2 linked regions of the Gimesia maris genome follow. The protein of the gene in region 1 binds, or shares a complex with, the protein of each later gene. Links are inferred from orthologs where the notes say so. Each region holds a gene or a part of one and is shown on either strand. Other genes may lie near its edges.

What was found. Proteins that work in one complex are often made in the same cells at the same time.
Region 2: GmarT_RS17360 (region 1) and rpmA share a complex: the UniProt entries of both Escherichia coli proteins name them as parts of the 50S ribosomal subunit. The link is inferred for Gimesia maris from one-to-one orthologs.

Annotation. Positions count from the first base shown.
Region 1 is NZ_CP042910.1:4,745,527-4,753,618, reverse strand. What follows is about bases 2,189-5,168. They hold GmarT_RS17360 (type B 50S ribosomal protein L31), read left to right. Parts: upstream 2,189-3,524; coding sequence 3,525-3,812; downstream 3,813-5,168. Other genes in these bases: prmC (peptide chain release factor N(5)-glutamine methyltransferase), read left to right, coding at 5,113-5,168; prfA (peptide chain release factor 1), read left to right, coding at 3,979-5,061; ilvD (dihydroxy-acid dehydratase), read right to left, coding at 2,189-2,904. In the rest of the region: GmarT_RS17370 (UTP--glucose-1-phosphate uridylyltransferase), read right to left, coding at 1-1,173; more of ilvD, read right to left, coding at 1,213-2,188; more of prmC, read left to right, coding at 5,169-6,030; murA (UDP-N-acetylglucosamine 1-carboxyvinyltransferase), read left to right, coding at 6,090-7,538; GmarT_RS17340 (outer membrane protein assembly factor BamB family protein), read right to left, coding at 7,572-8,092.
Region 2 is NZ_CP042910.1:3,876,710-3,882,929, forward strand. Bases 791-3,558 are described here. They hold rpmA (50S ribosomal protein L27), read left to right. Parts: upstream 791-1,932; coding sequence 1,933-2,184; downstream 2,185-3,558. Other genes in these bases: GmarT_RS14405 (hypothetical protein), read left to right, coding at 927-1,766; GmarT_RS14415 (S1C family serine protease), read right to left, coding at 2,249-3,466. In the rest of the region: GmarT_RS14400 (serine/threonine protein kinase), read left to right, coding at 1-445; GmarT_RS14420 (6-phosphofructokinase), read left to right, coding at 3,813-5,225; GmarT_RS14425 (hypothetical protein), read right to left, coding at 5,222-6,220.

The DNA of each region.
Region 1 (8,092 bases):
TACGGTCTCTGCTTCAGGCAGCACATCAAAGATAAACCGTTCAAACTTAATGGCGTTGGGCTCTGCAGGAGCGACCTGGGTCCCCGACGCATCAATGTACGGCACTTTTTTATTCGCCTGATGAAACGGAAGGCGTGCATCGTCGTTGGCGATCTGCTCCAGAAAATCCCGGTTGAAGATATGAATTGCCGTGCTGCCTGCCCAGTGCAGCAGCTTGCCGTCATCATCCGTTTGTTCAGAGATATGGTCGGGCAGATCGCTGTATTCGATGATTTGGGTTTTTTGGTCCACATCGCAGACGATCCCCATTTTTTCATCGGGTGCGCGTTTTGACACCACTTTGACTGATACGTCTGCATTTGCCGTCTGATGATAACCCAGGAACTCGGGGTCGCAGACGATGGCAGTCGGGTTGTCGACCTGATGGTAATAGAGTGTGTCGATTCCTTTTTCCCGCATCACGTCAAACATACCGTTGTTCTTGAGGGCTGCGAGCATGCCCCCATGTCCGTCCGGGCTGACGGCAATGCGGTGTTTTTCTTCCAGGAGAATTTGCCCGGAATCCGCATCGACAGCGGGCATCGTACCCTGTTTGAAGAAGTAGAGTTCGCCATCCGCCAGACCAAAATTCTGATGCTGCTGAAAATATTCCACGGTTTCATCATGAGTGGCATCGCTGGTCATGATGAAATAGCAGATCGGCTTTCCTGCCTGTCGTGCGCGGGCACGCAACTGTTCCACCAGAATCTGAAACAGGGAAGTCTGTTTGACGGGCCCGATGGGAAACATGCCTTTCGGATGGCTGAAGCCCAGACGGGAACCCTGACCGCCTGCAACCAGGATCGCCCCGACTTTGCCTGCTGCCAGCAGTTTCTGGCCACGTTTCGTTGCCTCTTCCGATTCAGAGGGAGACGAACAGCGATCTTCCAGTCGGACTACAGTCGCCGGACGCGTGGCGCGTTCCGCTTTCTGTGCCGGCGATTCTGCCTTTTGAGTTGTCTCTTCAGGGGCATACAACCGCTGGATCTGCTTGAAATTAATCGCCTGGATCTGTGCTGAGAGACTGGCTTGTTCCTGTTGACTCAGGTCGTTCCACCAGGTCAATAGATGGGTTTGCTGAAAGTCAGATAATGTCTGGTAAAGATCCTCTGGAAAGGAATCGGGGGCTGACATGATTTCTGGTTCCCTTGTATTTAAGTTGGGGTTCCGGGGTTATTCGCAGTCCGGCAGCAGGGCTTTACTCACACAGCCATGATGTGCCTGTGAGGTGGTGGCTGAAAAATCAGCCAGATAGCCGCGGGAATGTCTGACGGGTTGAAGTGGTTTTTTCACTCGGCGTTGCTGAAATTCCTGGTCGGAGACATCAACGCTGATTTCTCCTTTAAGCAGATCGAACGAGATCTGGTCACCATCCTGAATCAGACCAATCGGACCTCCGACTGCCGCTTCGGGAGAACAATGCACGCCGATGGCACCGTGTGAAACACCGGAGACACGTGTGTCCGAAATGAATGCCACTTTGCCATCCAGTTCCGGTACCGTCAGAGCGGCAGTCGCGACAAGTACTTCAGGCATGCCTGATGCGACCGGACCCAGGTTTCGTAGTACGATGACACTGCCGGGTTTGATCTTACCTGCTTCGACGGCATCGACTACGCCTTTCGCTTCATCGAAGCAGCAGGCGGTTCCCGTGAAATGTGATTCCTGCATGCTGGAAACTTTAAAGACAATGCCTCCCGGTGCCAGATTGCCAAAGCAGATCTGCATGTCGGCGTAAGTTTTATACGGTTGATCGAGCGAAGCGATCAGTTCCTGGTTCGTGGGGACATCGCCGATTTCTGCCAGGTTTTCCGCCAGGGTTCTGCCGGTTACAGTCAGGCAACTGCCATCGATGATGCCTGCTTTGAGCAGGTGTTTCATGAGGACCGGTGTGCCACCCAGGTGATGCAGGTCGACCATGGTTTTTTTGCCGCGTGGTGCAAAACTGCAATACACGGGCGTTTTTCGAAGAATTTCCTGAATGTCCTGCAGGTAAAATTCGACTTCCGCTTCTCGTGCCAGCGCGAGCAGATGCAGGATTCCATTCGTGGAGCCGCCGACGGCCGCGATGGTGGCGGCTGCATTTTCAAATGCTTTGCGGGTCAGGATGTCGCGCGGCCGGATATTTTTCTGCAGGAGATTTCGCACGGCAGAGGCGACATTGAGGCATTCTGTTTTTTTTGCATTATCAATGGCCGGCGTGGAACTGCTGAACGGGAGCATAAGGCCGATGGCTTCGAGCGCGATGCCCCAGGTATTGAAAGAAGCGGCGATACCACATCCCCCCGGGCCCGGGCAGGCGGTTTTCAGAATCTGGTCCGCTTCTTCTTCTTCCATCGCGCCGACTGCTGCAGCTGCCTGGGAATCGTAGACGTCGAGGATCGAAATGTCCTGTCCTTTGTGGCAGCCGGGCATGATACTGCCACCACTGACGACCAGTCCCGGATAGTTGAGTCGTGCCAATGCCATGGCGAAGCCCGGTCCGTTTTTATCGCAATTATGCAGGCCAATCAGGGCATCATACGAATGAGCACTCACGACGCATTCGGCCGCGTTGGCGATCATATTCCGAGAGGGGAGACTGGCGTTGCCTCCTTCCTGTCCCTGGGTGATGTTGTCACTGACGGCGGGAACTCCAAAAGGAAGACCGATCATGTCAGCGGATTGACATCCCTGTGCAATTACTTTCGCAAGATCGTAAGCATGCACATTACAGAGGTTGCCATCCAAGAGTGGCACGCCAATCCCGATCTGGGCCTTGTCGAAATCCTGATCCGAAAAGCCTAACCCGTAATAAAAAGCGGTGACTCCCCGTTGCCAGCCATGTGTCAGGTTTTGACTATTCCAGTTTAAAGGATGATCCATAATGTTGTTCCTGAGCGAATTGATATGTAACTGGGGACGACAGCCCTTGTTTTTATCTAACTCTAAACAGTCAACTGCGGCAGGCCAAGTTACTTAACATTTGATTTTCAAAACAGATACAGAGTCCTGAGCCCAACTGCTGAAAAGGGAACAGTGTGACCGGACAAGTCTCCTGTAATGGACCGTTCTTCTTGAGATGATTTCAAATGAGAGCCTGCAGATGAGAGTCCAGGTCAGGAAAAAATGAAAAATTGCGCGAATTGTTAAAAATCAGAAGGTCTGGGATAGCTGTATGTTATGTTTATTAAACGAGTTGCGGGATTTTATGGCCGGGGGCCTTTGCGCTTGCTCATTCGTGCAGAGGAACGTAAACTGTGATGTTTCATGAAGCAGATATTTCTATAAGCTGTTTTGTTTTCTAATTTTAGGAATCTGAGGACTCAGACGGTTTCGTTTGAGGGATCATTCCGGCAAAGCAGTTCGATGGTTGGCATCGGTAATAAAGCAGAGTCAGGGACAGCACACGGCAAGAAGTGCTTTCGGAGTCCCGATCCACAAGACTGGCAGCGGACAGTCTGTGAAATCGATTAAGGTTTTCAGGTAATAAAGAAGCTGAGAAAATGAAAAAAGACATTCATCCCGACTATCATCCTGTTGTATTTAAGGATACTTCAACAGGTGATTCATTCCTCATCCAGTCAACAGCCACTTCTAAAACTACAGTGGAATGGGAAGATGGTAACACTTACCCTTTGGTGGCAGTGGAAATCAGTTCCAAATCTCATCCTTACTACACCGGTAAGATGAAGTTTGTTGACAGTGCTGGTCGTGTGGAAAAATTCCAGAAGAAATACAACTGGGACAAACGCAAAGGTGCAGAAGAAGGCGACAAAAAAGAAGACAAGTAGCACAATTATCTATTGTCTAAAACTGAGGCTCTACGGATGATCCGTATGAGCCTCGTTTAATGCATGGTCGTCGCTTTTCTATTTTTAATGTCTGGGTTTGTATTTCAACAGAGAGTTGAAAGTCAAACCAAACACCACAGACAGTCTTTTACGTGGATTTGGGTAAATGAAGTTTCCCACCCTGCAGGTCAAACTGGATCGTTATGAGGAGTTGGAAAAAGAACTCCAGGATCCGGAAGTTCTGGCTAATACGAGTAAGCTGGTTGAAATCCAGCGAGAGTACGGCGGCCTGGCGAAGGTTGCGTTAGCAGTCCGCGAGTTTAATACCCGTGCCGAAGACATTGAGGTTGCCCGGGAGATGCTGGAAGAAGAGACTGATCCTGCTGCCAGAGAATACGCCCAGAAAGAACTGGACGAACTCTGTGAAGAGCACGAGAAGCATATTAAAGAACTGGAAGACCTGGTGGTAGCCGGCGATTCTATCACGCGTGGCGGCTTGATCATGGAAATTCGAGCTGGAGCCGGCGGCGATGAAGCGGCTCTGTTTGCACGCGAACTCTTCGACATGTATATGCACTTTGTGGAAGCGCAAAAGGGCTGGAAAACAGAAGTGTTAAACATGAGCGCCACCGAGTTGGGTGGTTTGAAGGAAGTCACGTTTTCGATTGCCGGTGAAGGTGCCTATCACCGCTTGCAGTTTGAAAGTGGAGGACACCGCGTGCAGCGTGTTCCCGAGACAGAGACACAGGGCCGCGTGCATACCAGTGCTGCTACGGTGGCCGTACTTCCTGAAGCCAGTGAAGTGGAAGTTGATATCAAGCCGGATGATATTCGCCTCGATACGTTCCACGCGAGTGGTCCTGGCGGACAGAAAGTGAATAAAACGGAAAGCGCCGTGCGGATCACTCACTTGCCGACAGGCACCGTGGTGCAGTGCCAGGATGAAAAAAGTCAACACAAAAATAAAGCCAAGGCCATGCGCGTGCTGCGAAGTCGCGTGCTGGAACAGATGCAGCAGAAGGCAGCCGATGAACGAGCTGACCAGCGTCGGACGTTAATTGGCTCGGGTGACCGCAGCCAGCGCATACGAACATACAATTTTCCGCAAGGCCGCGTGACGGACCACCGCATCAACCTTTCCCTTTACAAAATTGATCAGATCATGCAGGGCGACCTGAATGATCTCATCAGTGCCCTGCTACAGTTTGACCGAGAAGAGCGTTTACTGGGCGACGGCTCACAAAAATAAATTCGACTTTCTACCGATTATCGGTTAGCTGTCACTACGATGGATCGTGCCGTGAATGAGAACTCACCATCACCGGATCGCACTTCTGATGCTGCATCGGAACCATGGACAGTTCGTCGGATTCTGGACTGGACGACTGCCCATTTAGAGAAACACGGTAGCGATTCCCCGCGTCTGGATACCGAAGTTCTGCTGGCTCACGCAAGAAACTGTGAGCGGATTCGCCTCTACACGAATTACGAAGACGTCGTCACAGAACAGGAACGCGCTCTGATGAGACAACTGGTACAGAGACGCGCGAATTCTGAACCGGTGGCTTACCTGGTGGGGAATCGCGAATTTTTCGGACTCGATTTTTATGTCGATAAGAATGTGCTTGTTCCCCGGCCCGATACCGAAACGCTGGTCATCGAACTGGTCGATGAGGCACAGAAACTCACGAATCCTTTTATTCTGGATTTGTGCACCGGGAGTGGTTGCATCGCGATTTCAGCAGCTGCGAATTGTCACAATGCAAAATTCCAGGCAACTGATATCAGTGAACCGGCGCTGGCAATCGCCCAGAAAAATGCCGCTTCCAATGAGTTATCAAACCAGATTCAGTTCCTGCTCAGTGACTGTTTCGAACAGATTCCGCCTGGGACCTTATTCGATATCATCGTGAGTAATCCACCTTATATTCCGGATGCAGAAATCGAGCAGCTTGAAAAAGATGTCAGGCAGCATGAACCACGTCTGGCTTTGTCAGGGGGGAAAGATGGTCTGGATTTTTATCGTAAGATCATTCAAGAGGCGGGACGCTATTTAAAAGACCAGGGGTTATTGATGCTCGAGTTCTCACCGGAACAGGAAGCTGATTTACTGGCTCTGTTTAAAGCGACTGGTGAATACACAAATGTGAGGGTGAAAGCGGACCTGGCAGGGCGGGCCCGGGTGATAATCGGGCAAAAATTGCCTATCTTAAAATGAACGGATTTTCTATACTGCGTCAGCAAATCGACGTTTAATCTACAACAGGAGATCCAGGGATGGATATGTTTATCGTTCGCGGAGGCGAGCGGCTTTCGGGTAGCGTTTCTGTCAGTGGTGCGAAAAATTCCGCGTTACCACTGATGGCAGCGGCAATGGCCTGCGAAGGCGAAACTACCCTGTACTCTATCCCCGACCTGGTCGACGTCAAAACACAGTCCCAGGTTCTGGGTTCCCTGGGTATGGATGTGAACCGCGATCCGGATGGTGCATTGCGTCTTAAAACTGTGGATGAGACATCCTGTATCGCCGATTATGAACTGGTACGACGCATGCGGGCCAGTGTCTGTGTGCTGGGACCTCTGCTGGCCAAACGTCGTATGGCCTGTGTCTCACTGCCGGGCGGATGCAATATCGGAGACCGGCCGATTGACTTACATCTGAAAGGACTCTCCGCGCTGGGGGCACAAATCCGCGTGGACCGTGGTTATGTCATCGCGCGGGCGGATCGGTTGCGCGGCGCGAATATTTTCCTGGGGGGGGCCTTCGGGAGTACCGTCACGGGGACCTGTAACGTGATGGTTGCGGCTGCCCTGGCAAAAGGGACGACCACTATTGAATCGTCGGCCTGCGAACCGGAAGTGGTCGACGTCGGTAATTTCCTGAATGCAGCGGGAGCAAAAATCGATGGTCTGGGAACACCGTTTCTGACCATCGAGGGTGTGGAGCAACTCAATGGTGTGAAACATGAAGTCATTCCGGACCGCATTGAAGCAGCCACGTTAATGATTGCCGCTGCCATTACGGGAGGCGATGTCTGCTTGAAAGAGGTCAGACCCGATCATATTACAGCTGTGATTGAAAAACTCAGGGAAATCGGCGTGACAGTACAACTCGCGTTTCCCGATCAGCCGGCAAAAAAACAGTCTGTCACGGTGCGGGTGACGCAGCCACTTCGGTCGGTTGACTGCATAGCACTTCCGTATCCCGGCATTCCGACAGACGTGCAGGCGCAATTGATGTCATTGCTGGCGTGTGTCCCTGGAATCAGTATTGTCACTGACAAGGTCTTTCCGGATCGATTCATGCATGCCTCGGAGCTGGCACGCATGGGGGTAAATATCCGCAGGGAATCGGCCAGTGCGATTTTGAATGGGGTGTCTCGTTTAAGTGGTGCCTGTGTGATGGCCTCTGATTTACGTGCGAGTGCCGCGCTGGTTTTGGCTGGCCTCGCCGCGGAAGGGGAGACCGTTATTCGCCGGATTTATCATCTGGATCGCGGTTATGAACGTCTCGAAGAGAAACTGATTTCACTGGGCGCGCATGTCGAACGCGTCAGAGACGAACCCCAAAACATGCCGGACAGTCTGAAACTGACAGATGGGGAAAGTCGTCCCAGTTATTCTGAGCTACTCGATGCTTTAACGGGTCCGCATTGGAATCAGAGTGTCAGTCAGCAGAACACTGAGAGCGTAACGGCATCTCAGGATCCCGCAGACGAAGACTGAAGTCGCTAACGCCGGAGAAATCAGATTAAACGCCTATTCTTTCTTTTTGGACTGCTGTTTGGCAAAGTCGAGGCAGATCAGATGTGATTCACTTCTGAGGTACAGCTTTTTGTGAGCGAGTACCGGGGCAGCCCAGGCCGGGTATTTGATTTGTGGAAATGACGTACGGCAGACTTCATGAAATTCTTTGGGATCTACTTTGACGATCGCCAGAGTTCCTTTTTCTCCCAGGACGATGAACTTGTTGTCCGCCAGAATCGCAGAGCCGCGTCCATATAAAGGCCAGGGGGCAGTTTTACCGGAATCGATCCACAGGAACTGACCGGTGAGTGTGTTGCGTTGGATTTTGTCGATGACAGCCGCAGCACCGTCGGTCTCCCACATTACTTTGCCGTCAGACAGACGCACGCAGCGCATTGTCGCGCCACGCTCATGGCGACCGCTGAAACCATACAGGTATCCATCGTGATGAATGGTCGTTGACCAGTGGGTCATCATATTAGTGGGGTTACGCCAGAGTTCTTTATAGCTGTTGCCGTTCGGTTCTACCTGCA
Region 2 (6,220 bases), 870 kb from region 1 along the record:
CATGGCGGCTCTGTTTCTGAATGCGGTTCTGGGACAGGTGCAGAATATTGAAGCGATGCTTCACGAAGCATTTGCAGATAACAGCCTGGTTACCTGGAAACGCAAAGGGCATCAATACATTGTCAAGGTCCGGCAGTCAGAAGAACGCAAGCAGACCGTCTTCATCGAACCGAGCGATCATCAGATGCACGAGCGTCTGTTATTGATTTACAGTACCTGCTGTGATGCACAGCCTGAGTATTACGAAGAAGCACTCAGGCTGAATGCGGAAATCTCACATGGCGGGATTTCCATTCGCGAAGTGAATGGTGAAACGAAGTTTGTGATGGTCGATACCTTCCCCCGCTCGACCGTGGATGCTGAAGATATCCGCAAGAGTGTCGTGGCCGTCGCCCAGCATGCTGACGATGTGGAAAAGAAACTGACTGGACACGATCTGCATTAATTCCACTTTCCCTCCCTGGCTGAGCAGGTCCACCTGTAGTGATTGTAGCAATCATTGTTGTCAGAGACACTGGGCTGTCACGTCGAACAGTTTGTGAACGGTTCCGGATATACTGGCCTCTCTCAAAAGACATGCCAGTCATTAAAACTGTGGCGAACCTACGCGCTATGTTGGAATCATGCCCGATTCCAGTGAGAACTTAAATCAAGAGCTTGACCCTCCATTCCTGACACTGATATAGTCAATATCATATCAAAAATGCCATTTCCGGCTCACCAGACTGAATCCATGCCCCGCCAGGCGTTATGTGTGTACATTCGACACGGGTTACGGGTGCTGGAGACAGGACTTCAGGTTTTCAGCCTGTTTCAGCAAAGTCTCTGTGGGAATTTCCAGGGTAGAGACGATATACTTTTAATACATTTGTGGTCTGCAAAACCACTTTCCATTCTGATCGAGAAGAGTAATTCCGGGGTATTTCATGCGTCCATCACTCAAATATTCTTTTGCGACCGTTTTTGCCTGCAGTTGCCTGTTTTTAACTTCCCAGGGAAATCAGGTATTCGCTCAGAAAAATACGTTGAATCGTGGATTCTCGATCAGCCCGGACCTGGTGGCAACGGGTGAAGAACTGGCCTCACAGAAATCACTGTGGGTCATGGAAGCGGTATTCAAGCCCATGCGCATGGTGCGGATGGACCTGACTGACCCGCTTACCGGTAAGAAAGAGAAAACCCTTGTCTGGTACCTGGTCTATAAATGTGTCCTGCGTCCGATTGAACGACCGAATTCAACCACTGAGTTCACACCGGAAAACGCCGAGGTTCCTCCACCAGGGCCACCTTTATTTGTTCCGGAAATCACCTTGATTACAAATGATAACGGACAACAGAAGATCTATCCCAATCAGATTCTTCCTGAAGCCGAACTCATCATCAATCAGCGGGAACGCCATCAATTTAAAAATGCTGTCGACATTATCGGAGAATTGCCTCCTGAAACACCGGCTGATTCTAAAGAAGAAAATGCCATTTACGGGGTCTGTCTCTGGACTGGCATTGATCCGGGGACTGATTATTTCACAGTCCTGTTTTCCGGTCTCACGAATGGCTACAAAAATGTTGAAGGACCGGATGGAAAAACCGTGACCCTGCGGAAGACTCTGGTACAGCAGTACTGGCGCCCCGGCGATGAGTTTGGCCAGCAGGAACAGGAGTTTCGGCCTAAAGGCAAACCCTACTGGGTTTATCTACCCGACGATCCCGCAGTTGCGGCAAAGATGAAAAAAGAACTGAACATGGAAGAGAAGCCTGCTCCCTGAATCAGAATTTAACCGGTTCTTATCAAAAAATAGTGGGAAGTTGTCCAGAAATTGGATTATCTCTTGCAAGTTCAGGCTGGATTCGCCAATATACGGCCTCAATTAACAGTATTTTCTTAAAATGCTCCTGTACAGGGGCAACTTTTGCTACCTGAGGAATGATTTAATGGCACATAAGAAAGGTCAGGGTTCCAGCCGTAACGGTCGTGATTCACAAGCACAACGACGCGGAATCAAGAAGTTCGGCGGCGAAAGCGTGCTGGCAGGAAACATCATCGCCCGTCAATGTGGAACGAAGTGGCACCCCGGGAAAAATGTGGGCATGGGCCGCGACTACACTATCTTTTCACTGGTGGAAGGCAAGGTTTACTTCGATAACGAAGGTCGACGCATCAACGTTGAGCCTGTATTGAACTAATACTCTTCCAGAGTAGACACATGGAAGGCTTCCTGAACATCGCATTCAGGAAGCCTTTTTTTATTTACCGGTTCGTATGCCCTGTTGTGAGGGTGACCGAGATTTTCGTAGGCGCCTGCTCTTTACCGCGCAATACGGATACCGTAACTGTGTCACCCGGCTTTTTACTTTCGATGTAGTCCAGGAAATCAGACGCTGTTTTTACAGGTCTTGAGTCAACGGCAACGATCAGGTCAGCGGCACCACGGTCAACACGTTCAATCGTGATCAGTCCCCTTCTCTGTCGGACAATTTTGGGGCCGCGAATCCCTGCCGTTTCCGCCGGTCCGCCTGGAGTCAGTTTCGCGACCAGCAGTCCCTGTTCGGTTTCATACACACGTTGGATCCCGATTTCAGGATGAATCATGTGGCCATGGGTCAGAAGCTGGGGGACCACGCGCGAAACCAGGTTAGAAGGTATCGCGAACCCGACGCCGGAACTTTGACCTGTATTACTGGCGATGGCGGTGTTGATTCCGATTAACTGGCCATGCGAATTAATTAAGGGACCTCCTGAGTTACCTGGATTGACTGCGGCATCAATCTGAATAATCGACTTGATCGTACGGTTGCCTCGCAGTTTCAGAGAGCGATTCAGACTGGAAATGATTCCGCAGGTCATGGTTCGTTCCAGGCCAAAGGGATTTCCGATGGCAAACACACGCTGTCCGACTTTCAGTTTGCTGGAATCGGCGATGGTCACCGGTTTCAGAATACCCGCATCCTCTTCAATTTTAATGACGGCGATATCGTTAATCGCATCAGCGCCCACAAACTTGGCAGTGTAAGATTTCCCGTTGAACAGAGTCACATTTACCTGTTGCGCATCTTCAATCACATGGTAATTCGTCAGGATGTGTCCCGCCTGGTCGATGATTGCTCCGGAGCCGGCTCCTTCTGTATCATATTCCAACAGGAAAAATCCATCTGTCTTCGTACTCTTTGTGGTGATATGCACAACGCTTTTATTTAATTTTTCATAAACACTGACGTTAATCTCTTCTTCGGGGGACAACCCACGCTGATTGAACAGAACCGTTTCTGGAACGGCCAGCGTCTGATTAGCCGTTGATCGGGGAGACTCAGTAACTAATGGTGTTGGAGGTACGATTTGTGGACCTGAGAGCCGGGGTGGTGACTGCGCCTCCGAAGTCGACATCATGACGGCTCCGGGAGATTCTAATGAAGCTACGACCAGACCACCAATTACCGCGGATATAAAACAACCAAGTACATATTTCATGTGACACCTCGCACAACACGAAACTCAAGCAAACTGGGTAAAACAAGAAGTCAGGGAACTGACGAAGAACGATGTTAAACTTCGTTTTTGAAAGAATTTTTAAAATAGGCATGGAATCTCGACTGAACTCCATCATAATTCCTTGCCAGAATATCAGTGAAGTTCAAACACTGATAAAATAGATGACCAGCCAAAGAATCGTAAGTCATTATCACAATTCTCCTGCCAGCGTAAATAGGAATTCAACCAGTCATTTGCAGTGGAAGCAAATCTGTTTGGGGCCCCTCAGAGGAAGCACTGAAGTTTTTTTATAGCGTACCCGTTTCAGCGTGACGAAAGGATTGAGATGCGTCGGATTGCACTTTTAACAGCAGGTGGCGATACGCCAGCTCTAAACGCCACGATCTTCGGGGCTGTCGAACGAGCCAATGAACTCCGAGTTCAGGTTGTCGGTATTATTAAAGGCTTTGGGGGGTTGCTCGATCCTACCGTCCCTCATATTCGATTGAATCCGCTGTATTCAACACTTCCGGAGCTGGACCCCCGCTGTGGCGGGACCATTCTCGGTTCATCCCGTACCTATATTGACGAATCTCATGCGGGAGAATTACAGCTGGTGAAAAAGCGGCTGGATCAGCTGGGGATCGAGGGGCTCATCTGCATTGGCGGGGATGGGACCCTGAACGGGATGCAGCCGATTTCGCAGTTTATGCCTTGTGTCCTGGCACCCAAAACCATCGATAATGATCTGGGACTCAATTATCCAGACGAACCCAATGAATGGATACGCGAAGTCAATCCTGAGACTCAGAAAGTCAAGTTTCGCAAGATGCCTGGAAAACAGGATCTGGAGCTGGATGATATCGTCAACTTTGCGACTCCCGGTTATGCAACAGCCGTCTATGTCTGTGTGCAGGGGGTCCAGCGGATTCGTTCGACCGCAGAAAGTCATCGCAGAATTGCCATAATTGAAGTCATGGGACGCGAGTCAGGTTACCTGGCATTGGGCGCAGCGTATGGCCAGCCTGACATTATTCTGATTCCTGAAGTCCCACTGGATTATGAACGATTCGAGCGTCGCGTCCGCGATCTCTATGAAACTCAGAAGAATGTAGTCATCGTCATTGGCGAAGGATTACGTGATCAGGAAGGAAAACGACTGGGGGATATCTCGAAAAGTGTCGATCCGGCAGGCAATATCATATTCAGTGGTGCAGCAGAAGTGCTGGAAAATATGTTGATCGAATCACTGGGGGATCACTATTTTGTCTCACGCAAAAGGCATGAACTTGCGAAACAGGCAACTTTCACACGAAAGATCGGGCATACTCAACGCGGCGGCCGTCCGATCCGTTTTGATCGTCACTACGCAACACAACTGGGGGGCAAAGCCGTTGATTTGCTGGTGCAGCGACAGAATAACTATGTCGCAATTTTACAGTGGAATGAGCAACGCGGTTTTTATGTCAGTTCGATCAACGGAAATTCACTGCGGGATGCCTGGCGCGGAATTCACCCGCGGACTCTACATCCGGCCTTCTACGATGAACACCGTTATCAGCCTTCCAGGCTGGGCGTCAGCTATCTTTCCAGGATCTTCGCGAATGCAGTAGGGTCTGATGACCTGGAACTGTTACGTGAAGACCTGTTTGATACCGGGCATTTGAAAACCCGGTATCAAAGTATCAACGTCAGCGTTCATAAACACATTCGGTATTTGAATTCCGATGTAATGTCGGAAAACTCCGAGCAGTTCTAAGGTTCCTGCTGCGGTACCTCAAATGCCGCCGGTTGAATCTCAGGAACGGTTACAGGTTGAGGAGAAGTGGAATTCCCTGCATCACTCTGGTTCGAGATGGTGTACGCTGCCTGCACGGCATTCTGCTTCAATGTGCCCGAAGTGGCAGCCATTGACATGCGCAGTTCTTTTTTGGTGGAAAGGTAGCGTGAGACCGCGGAATCTGAGTTGATCATGATGTCGTCTACTACATACTGTCCCTGCTGTTTGATAAACAGGACAGTCGCACCCCGCTCTTTATTCCCCAGCTGGATTCGCGAGTAGCCTTCATTTTCATTGATTTCGAGGCTGGCAAGATTGGACATGAGGAGTTCCGGGATGTTGAAGGCTGTCTGCGGAACGTGTTCCACCTGTCGCCAGACCAGCTCATTGAAGTCGCGCGAGGAATGACGCTGAAGGTCTCGAATATTCTGTTCGTGCATTGAGAAGGCATAGTTCTGAACCCGTACCATCATCTCCAGTGTCGCTTTCACCGATGCAGGACGGTCTTTCAGGTCCAGGTGAATGTCGTCAACCAGCAGTTGCCCCAGGTGTTCTCGCAAGATGTACGTAACTGGCAGATTCCCCTGTCGAGCGTACACTTTTGTGATGGCACCGTTGAACTGGATGTCCAGGATCTCAAAGCCGGGTTCCGTGATTTCATCCAGTGGCAACTGAGCAACCAGTTGGGGGGCGACTCGTTTCCAGACTCGGGTGGAAAAATCGGGAGTCGAACTGAAGTCCAGAATCTTCATATCCCGCTTCGATAGAGCTTCACTGAACAGCAGTGTGATTGCCCGTGTTGAGAACAGCGATGTCAACGTTACCTGTTGATTCCCCTGATCCTGGAAGAGTGTTACTTCTTCAATTAGATATTTATCGGGAATATCGATTTCATCTGATTCAACTCTGACCAGAGATAAATTGATCATTTTACCATTATTCTGGGTCACAAAGTTAGCCAGGTTGTTTTCGAT